Regions from separate parts of the Faecalibacterium sp. 9 genome, predicted to be linked through region 1. Evidence: predicted binding sites of a transcription regulator. Region 1 holds the regulator's gene; the other holds the start of a gene.
What was found. The regulator Rex, encoded in region 1, represses fermentation and respiration genes when NADH is low (regulators of the CRP and FNR family bind a similar motif). The targets are predictions, from matches to a motif close to ATTGTTAANNNNTTAACAAT.
Positions count from the first base shown of each region.

Region 1 (4,425 bases):
TGACGGCTGTCGCCGCCCCACCAGCTGATGGTCATGGAAACAGGGCCGTCAGACAGTGCCAGGCTCTCGTCTGCAGAAGCAGCGGGAGCGGTGGAAGCAGCAGAGCTGGATGCAGCAGAGTTGCCGCCGCAGGCAGCCAGAAGGCCGGCAGCGCCCACAGCGCCGGTGACCTTCATGAAATCACGACGAGAAATTGCCTTGCTCATTTTCGTTCTCCTCCTAAATACAGAAAACATCATCTCGAACGGGGGTTCTGCACATACCCCGTTGTATACAATTATGATAACAAAACAACAGCCAAAAAGAAAGACGCAAATTGCAGATATCTAAACAAAAAACGTACAAATATTGCTCTTGTTTTCGCGCAAGAATTGACGCCTTCGCTGAAATGAATAAACTTGGCTCGAAAAACTGTGCAACATGTATACTTCGCTATTTTGCATAGAAAACTGGGATGCATCATAGGAGGAACGTCGAATTTTGCAATATTTTTGTAAACATTCCGTTTCAGAACGTGGAAGCGTTGCATACATTGTGGACGAACAACCGCTTAAAAAGCCCGGATGGGAGCCTTTGAACTGATATATCAATAGCGCAAAAAATGTTCACTCTGATATATCAATTGTTTGCGGCGGTCCCCCAGCACCGGTCTGCGGGCATGGAAATCGGTGTTTCTTCGCCCTTTTGGGGGGTGAAAAAGCACCGACAGCGACATATTTTGCGCTGCTGCGTGGACTGCGCCTGCAGGCCGGGGATAAAAAAGAAAGGCCGCCGTGTCGTTGGACACAGCAGCCTTGTATACAAGTTTCAGTCAGCCTGCGAAGCAGCTTTTTCGGCGTAGAACGCGCGCTTTGCCTTAAAATAGCACTGGGGGCACATGCTCACGTACTGCACATCGTTTTCCAGATCGATGGCCACCTGCTCGCCCTCAAAGACAAATCTGCCGTTCACCTTGCGGCAGTTGCAGATGGCCTTGCGGCCGCAGGTGCAGATGGTTTTCATTTCCTCGATGGTGTGGGCCAGCTCCAGCAGCCGGGTGGAGCCGGGGAAGCCCTTGAGGGAGAAATCTGCCCGCAGGCCGTAGCAGATCACCGGGATGTTCAGGTCCACCGTGACCATGAACAGCTGCTCGGCCTGCTCCGGGGTGAAGAACTGGCTCTCGTCGCACAGCACGCAGGCAAGGGCAGCGGTGCTGTTGGCCTGACGCACCGCCTCGAACACATCCGTTTCCGGCGGGATCAGCAGATCGGCCTTCCGGCGGACGCCCAGACGGCTGACCAGCTCACCACCGCCCTTGGTATCCACCTGCGGCTTGAGGATCAGCACCCGCATCCCCTGCTCCTCGTAGTTGTGGGCCACCTGCATCAGGGCGGTGCTCTTGCCGCTGTTCATCGCGCCGTAACGGAAATACAGTTTTGCCATTTGAAAAACTCTCCTTACAGAACGAACCCTCTCAGCCAAAGCCTGACGGCTTTGCCAGCTCCCCCGATAGGGGAGCTGGCGAGCGTATGCGAGACTGAGAGGGTTCGGCGGCATCTCAGGCTTTGACTGAGAGGGTTCTCTTATTACTTATAATAGGTACGTTCAGTCCTGATTGCGCAGGCGGTAGCCCAGACTCATCAGGCTGTCGCCCAGATGGACGTTCTCCACCACCACATCGGGATACGACACCGAAAGGTCATAGTGGGAGAAATTCCAGAAGCCCTCGATGCCCAGATCCACCAGACGGCCGCTGACCTGCTCCGCACCGTCCCGGGGCACACAGAGCACTGCGACCTTGGGGTGATGCTCGGCACAGAAAGACTCCAGCTCGTCGATATGGCGGATCTGGATGCCGCTGATCTCCTTGCCCACCTCGCTCTGTGCCACATCAAAGGCGGCGATCAGGCGGTAGCCGTTGGTATCGGTGGTGATAAAGCGGCTCACTGCCTTGCCCAGACGGCCGCAGCCGATCAGGATGGTGGGCAGGCGGTCGCCGTTGCCGAACAGCAGGCCTTCCAGAATGGAGAGCAGGTTTTCCACCGAGTAGCCGATGCCCTGCCGGCCATTCACATCGCCGATGCAGTTGAAGTCCTGTCGTACCTGCGAAGCAGTGGTGCCCATCTGAGCAGCCAGCTCGCGGGAGGAAATGCTGTTGATGCCGTCTTCCTGCAGAGAGCGCAGATAGCGGTAATATTTGGGAAGACGCTTGATAACGGGAAGCGAAGCCTTTGCAGGGGTGCTCATAGAATACTTTCTCCTTTCGCTCTATCGCAGTACTTGCCGCAGCTGCCTGCTTTACAGATGCGGCGCAGAGAAACCCCGATCCGTTTACGGGTTCATATTGCAGATATTACAGTTTGCAGATATTACAGTCAATTATTTAAAGTATACAGCACTGATGGAGAATGTCAAATCATTCTCAAAAAAATTTTATGAAATGTTACCGTTTTTTTGCTGCGGCGGGTCTGTATAGCCCGGCACAGGCCGGGGAATGCTGACAAAAAACGCAGGAGGAAAGCATATGAACGATGAAACGCAGCAGACCGACGCAGGTCGGCTGGAAAAAGAAGAGATTGAGGATCTGGGCACGGTCACGCTGGCCCGCGGCGGGCATGTCATCCACTGCCTGACCGTCATCGGCCAGATCGAAGGCCATTCGGAAGCACCGCAGGGCCAGAAGACCACGAAGTACGAGCATGTCATCCCGCAGCTGGTGGCCGCGCAGGAGGACCCCCGCATCGAGGGCCTGCTGGTGCTGCTGAACACAGTGGGCGGGGATGTGGAAGCGGGCCTTGCGCTGGCGGAGCTGATCGCCAGCGTATCCAAGCCCAGCGCAACGCTGGTGCTGGGCGGCGGGCACTCCATCGGCATCCCGCTTGCCGTCAGCGCCCGGCGCAGCTTCATTGTGCCCACAGCCACCATGACCGTGCACCCGGTGCGGCATTCCGGCGTCATTCTGGGGGTGCCGCAGACCATGCGCAGCTTTGAGCAGATGCAGCAGCGCATCACCGGCTTTGTGGCGGCCCACAGCGGCATGACCGAAAAGCGCTACACCGACCTGATGCTCCACACCGGCGAGCTGGTGATGGACATGGGCACCGTGCTGGACGGACGCCGGGCCGTGAAGGAAAAGCTCATCGACGAGCTGGGCGGGCTTTCGGATGCGCTGGCGTGGCTGTATAAAGAAATCGAAAAAGAGTAAGAAGACAGGACGGCAGATAGTTTCTCCAGCGAATGTCCTGGGGGTGGGACCCTGCTGCCGCAGGCAGTAGGGCGGGACTGGAGTCTTGCAACAGCGACGACCGCTGCCCGCGGCAGAAAACAGGGAGAAGCTGTTGGGGCAGCGGCCAGCAAGACGCAAGCGATAGCGAAGCGGATGCTGGGTGCCGCAACCTGTCGCTGTTCGCGGAGAAAGCTCCCTGCTGGCCTGCCGGGCTGAAGAAATTTGTACAACAATAGGTTTGCCATTTTCTTCCCTGCGTGGTACAATAATAAAATCAAATAGTGTGTCTACTACAAGTGTGGGGAACAGAGAAGAATGGCGACAAGAAAACGTAAAACAACAACACGGCGTGCATCATCGCGCAAAAAGCGTGCCGAACAGCGGCTCCCGGCAGGGCTTGGCACCCTGTTCGCAGGCCTTTTGCTGGTGGTGCTGGCCTTTGTGGAGGGAGATTCGGCATGGAAGGCCCTGCACGATGTGCTGTTCGGACTTTTTGGCTGCGGCAGCTTTGTGCTGGGCGCAGCCGTGTGCTGCCTTGCTGTGCAGTATACCCGGGGCGAAGACCTTCTGCCCCCGATCTTCAAGCTGATCCTGGGGCTGGTGTTTGCCTGCGGGACCGTGATCGTTTTTTCGGATATCCAGCCGCAGGGCATGTCTGCATTCCAGATGACTGCCGCCTGCTATGCCAACGGCGTGAATGCATGGCTGGGCGGCGGCGCGCTGGGCGCACTGCTGGGCGGCAATCTGCTGCTGCTCTGCGGCAGACCGGCGGCAAACCTGATCATGGCGGTGCTGGCGCTCTGCGTCAGTCTGTACATTTTTGACCTGACTCCGGCAGAGGTCTGGCAGTGGCTGTGTGCCGCATTCGGCGGGGTGCACGCAAAGGGTGCCGCCCTTGCCCGGCAGAGCGCGGAGCGCCGTGCGGAACGTGCGGCCGCCCGGGCGGCAGAGGCCGAGGAGGACGAGGAGGAAGCCGAAGACGAATATGAGGAAGAGGAGCCGGAGGACGAACCGGCCGGCCCTGCGTTCCATATCGGTGTGCCGGACTGGCTGAACGGCATCCGGCATTGGGGCCACAAGGTGACCGAAGAGATGGAAGCGGAGGAGCCGGAGGCAGCCCCGCAGCCGGAGCCGCCCGCAGACACTTCCGGCCAGCCGCTTGCCCAGCCGGAACCTGCCGCCCCGGCCATCACGCCGGTGCAGGTACGGGTATCCCGGCC
Region 1 covers NZ_JBLWGB010000001.1:976,953-981,377, reverse strand. Annotated here, with positions in the region: gene ACKXF9_RS04615 (ABC transporter substrate-binding protein) at 1-206, opposite strand, end outside; gene ACKXF9_RS04610 (thymidine kinase) at 808-1,422, opposite strand; gene ACKXF9_RS04605 (redox-sensing transcriptional repressor Rex) at 1,585-2,226, opposite strand; gene ACKXF9_RS04600 (ClpP family protease) at 2,504-3,184, shown strand; gene ACKXF9_RS04595 (DNA translocase FtsK) at 3,521-4,425, shown strand, end outside.

Region 2 (4,425 bases), 710 kb from region 1:
GGGCTTCAGCTTTGCCAGCACTTCAGGAGCGCTCAGACGGGGGCCTTCATCGGTATCGAACACGGTGTCGCCCTTCTTGCCCTTGATCACAACGGGAACGATCTCGTCCTTGAAAGCGCCGTCCTTGATGGCCTTGTCAGCCTTCAGCTGGCTGTTGTATGAGAACTCGTCCAGCATCTCACGGGTGATGGGGCTGTAGCCGTACTTCTTCTGATAGGTCTCGTTGGTGCAGACATTCTCAGCGGTCATACCCATGTGCTTGTTGAAGCCGCAGGCATCCCACAGAGCATCGTTGACCATGGTATCCACGATCTCGCTCTTGCCCATAGGAGCGCCCATGCGGTAGCCGTAACGAGCCTTCTGCAGTGCGAAGGGAGCCATGTCCATGTTCTCCATGCCGCCTGCGACCACGATATCAGCATCGCCTGCCTCGATCATCTGAGCAGCCATATTGACGCAGTTCAGACCGGAGCCACACACCACGTTGACGGTGACAGCCGGGGTCTCGATGGGCAGACCAGCCTTCAGAGCAGCCTGACGTGCAACGTTCTGGCCCAGACCAGCCTGAATGACACAGCCCATGTAAACATGATCGACCTGCTCAGGTGCGACGTTTGCACGGTTCAGGGCTTCCTTGATGACAATGGAGCCCAGCTCAACTGCGGGAACGTTTGCCAGAGTGCCGCCGAACTTGCCAATAGCGGTACGGCATGCAGATGCGATAACGATCTTTTTCATGTGAATAGCCTCCTGAATTGTGTATGTGTTGCTTTTCGATTGCCTTTTTATCAAAACGCCCTTGGGCATTTCTGCAAATTATTTTTCAGGGTCTTTTCCCTGCCGGATCAGCGCATACTTTTCGTTGACCGCCTTTTCCACATTGGGGGTAACGAACTTGCCGATGTCGCTGCCGTAATACGCTGCCTCCTTCACGATCGTAGAAGAAAGGTAGCTCCACTTGATGCTGGTGGCAAGGAACATGGTCTCAATGCCGGGCATCAGTGCGTGATTGGTCTGCGCAAGCTGGATCTCGTTTTCAAAGTCTGTCACAGCCCGCAGTCCCCGTACCATCACCGAAGCGTGCCGCTTCTTGGCGAACTCTACGGTCAGGCCGTCGAAGCTCTCCACCGAAACGTTCTGGATGCCTTTGCAGCACTCCTTGAGCAACTCTACGCGCTCCTCCACGGTGAAGAGCGGATTCTTTGCGCTGTTATTGAGCACTGCCACGATCAGATGATCGTTGATCTTTGCTGCGCGCTTGATGATATCAAGGTGTCCTTTTGTGACCGGGTCGAACGAACCGGGGTAAACTGCTGTTGCCATCGTCTGGTGTCCTCCTTGAGCGCTGTGAAAAGCGCGTTTTGGTTCTGCCATGATAGCACTTTCCAGTCTTGGGTGCAAGATTTTGTGCAAGCTGTACGTTTTATCGTTAAAATTTAAACAATCAACGCTGTGCCACATCGCGGCAACTTGCTACGCTATAAGTAAATCACATCGTCAAAATTTTATCAAGTCCTTTTGCAAAGATTTTTGGTTTCACCACACCAAACAATCCTCCAAAATAGCTCTGAATTTTGTAAATATTGACAGTCAGCCAAAATTTTCACGATAAACTATTGATTCTGCACATTGTTAATGTTATAACTAAGTTGTGCAGGTCTGCCGAACTGTCCGGCAGCTTTCCCTGTTGTCTGTCAGGATACCACACGGCTATGTCAGAGTTGTGTGCAAACTACCAAAAAACGGTAAATAACCTGCAAAGATCTGTCCGTGCAGGAAGTGTAAATGATAAATTTACAATTCCTTTATGTTATTATAGGAGAGGATGGTTTATAATGGATTTTACGGAACTGTATGCTCAGAAAAAAATGACCGCCGCTCAGGCTGCCGCACTGGTCAAAAGCGGTGACTGGGTGGACTACGGCTGGGCAGTGAACACCCCCGTGGCGGTGGATGCCGAGCTTGCAAAGCGTCTGCCGGAGCTGGAGGGCGTCAACTTCCGCGGCGGCATCCTGATGTGGGTGCCCGCGATCTTCCAGATCGACGACCCCGCCGCACACATGACCTGGAACAGCTGGCACATGGGCGGCATTGAGCGCAAGGCCATTGCACAGGGGTTCTCCTTTTACTCCCCCATCCGTTATTCCGAGCTGCCCCGTTACTACCGTGAGAGCCCGGACCCGCTGGATGTGGCCGTGTTCCAGGTGACCCCTATGGACGAGCACGGCTATTTCAACTTCGGCCCCAGTGCATCTCATCTGGGCGCTGTATGCGAAAAAGCCAAGAAGATCGTTGTTGAGGTCAACAAGAACATGCCCCGCTGCCTTGGCGGCATGGAGAACTGCATCCACATTTCTCAGGTCACCGGCATCGTGGAAGGCGAGAATCCTCCCATTGGCCAGATGGCCGCTCCCGGTGCTGCTACCGAAGTGGATCTGAAGGTTGCCAACCTGATCGTTCCGCAGATCCCCAACGGTGCCTGCCTGCAGCTGGGCATCGGCGGTATGCCCAATGCCATCGGCAGCCTGATCGCACAGAGCGACCTGAAGGATCTGGGCGTGCACACCGAAATGTATGTGGACGCTTTTGTGGATATCGCCAAGGCCGGCAAGATCACCGGTGCACGCAAGCAGCTGGACAAGGGCCGTCAGGTCTACGCCTTTGGTGCCGGCACCCAGAAGATGTACGATTACCTGAACGATAATCCGGAGTGCATGTCCGCTCCCGTGGACTATACCAACGATATCCGCAGCATCTCCGCACTGGATAACTTTATCTCCATCAACAACGCTGTGGACATCGACCTGTTCGGTCAGGTGAACGCCGAGACTGCAGGCCTCAAGCACATCTCCGGTGCCGGCGGTCAGCTGGACTTCGTTCTGGGCGCATACCTTTCCAAGGGCGGCAAGAGCTTTATCTGCCTGTCCTCTACCTTCTTTAATAAGAAGACCGGCCAGCTGGAGAGCCGCATCCGTCCCACGCTGGAAAACGGCAGCATCGTCACCGATACCCGTGCCAACATCCACTACCTGTGCACGGAGTACGGCTGCGTGAACCTGAAGGGCCTGACTACCTGGGAAAAGGCTGAGGCCCTGATCAACGTTGCACATCCCGACTTCCGCGAAGACCTTATCAAGGAAGCCGAAAAGATGCATATCTGGCGCAGGAGCAACAAAATCTAACATGTGTCGTGGGTATTCCTGCTGCCTGCGGCAGGAATGGAGTTTATCACATGATGGACAAAAAGCCGCACATCAAGCCCTATCTTTACGGGATGCTGGCCGGGTTCGGAGCGATCTCCCTGAGCATCATCTTTTTCTTTCTGATCTACCGCTTTGACGGTTTTGGCAACGCGATCTCGACCCTGACCGGCATTCTGATGCCGTTCATCTACGGTGCCGTCATCGCCTACCTGCTCAAGCCCGTATGCAACACCATCGAGAGCTTTCTGCGCCGCTTCATTCCGGAAAAGATGCATGGTCTGGTCAATGTGCTGTCTATTACACTGACCATCCTGTTCGGTCTGCTCCTCATCTACGCTTTGTGCATGATGATCATTCCGCAGCTCATCACCAGCGTGACCACCCTGTACTACACTGCACAGCGCAACCTTGCAAAGTTCGTGCAGTGGGCAAATCATGTGGAGTTCATTGAGAACAACCAGCAGATCATGAACATGCTCAACTCTGCTTATGCCACCATCAGCACCAATTTCGATGATCTGATCAAGACCCGGCTCCTGCCCTCCATGCAGAACATCGTCAGCGGTGCCGCCATTGGTGTGCTGAACGTTGTAACGGTAGCCAAGAATCTGGTCATCGGCATCATCGTGGCCGTGTACATGCTGGCCAGCCGCAAGCGCTTTGTGCAGCAGGGCAAGCTGGTGCTCTACAGCATCTTCAAGCCCCGCTGGGCAGAGCTCATCAAGGAAGAAGTGAAGTATGCCGATAAGATGTTCGGCGGCTTCATCAACGGCAAGATCATGGATTCCGCCATCATCGGCGTGCTGTGCTATATCGGCTGCCTGATCTTCAAATTCCCCAGTGCACTGCTGGTGTCGGTCATCATCGGCGTGACCAATGTCATCCCCTTCTTTGGCCCGTTCATCGGTGCGGTTCCGGCTACCCTGCTCATTCTCATCCAGAGCCCCATCAAGGCACTGTGGTTCGTGCTGTTCGTGCTGGTCCTGCAGCAGCTGGACGGCAATGTGATCGGCCCCAAGATCCTGGGCAACACCACCGGTCTTTCCAGCTTCTGGGTCCTGTTCGCCATCCTGCTGTTCGGCGGTCTGTGGGGCTTTGTGGGCATGATCGTGGGTGTACCGCTGTTTGCTGTCATCTATGACATCATCAAAAAGCTGGTCATCCACGGCCTGAAGCGCAATGCAGAGCTCGACATGCTTCAGACCTACCACGACAATTTCGG
Region 2 covers NZ_JBLWGB010000001.1:1,689,258-1,693,682, reverse strand. Annotated here, with positions in the region: gene ACKXF9_RS08190 (acetyl-CoA C-acetyltransferase) at 1-738, opposite strand, end outside; gene coaD (pantetheine-phosphate adenylyltransferase) at 817-1,323, opposite strand; gene ACKXF9_RS08180 (butyryl-CoA:acetate CoA-transferase) at 1,836-3,182, shown strand; gene ACKXF9_RS08175 (AI-2E family transporter) at 3,233-4,425, shown strand, end outside.
Region 2: ACKXF9_RS08180 (butyryl-CoA:acetate CoA-transferase) is a predicted target of Rex. The motif match lies at 1,629-1,648, and genes of this name have one in related genera.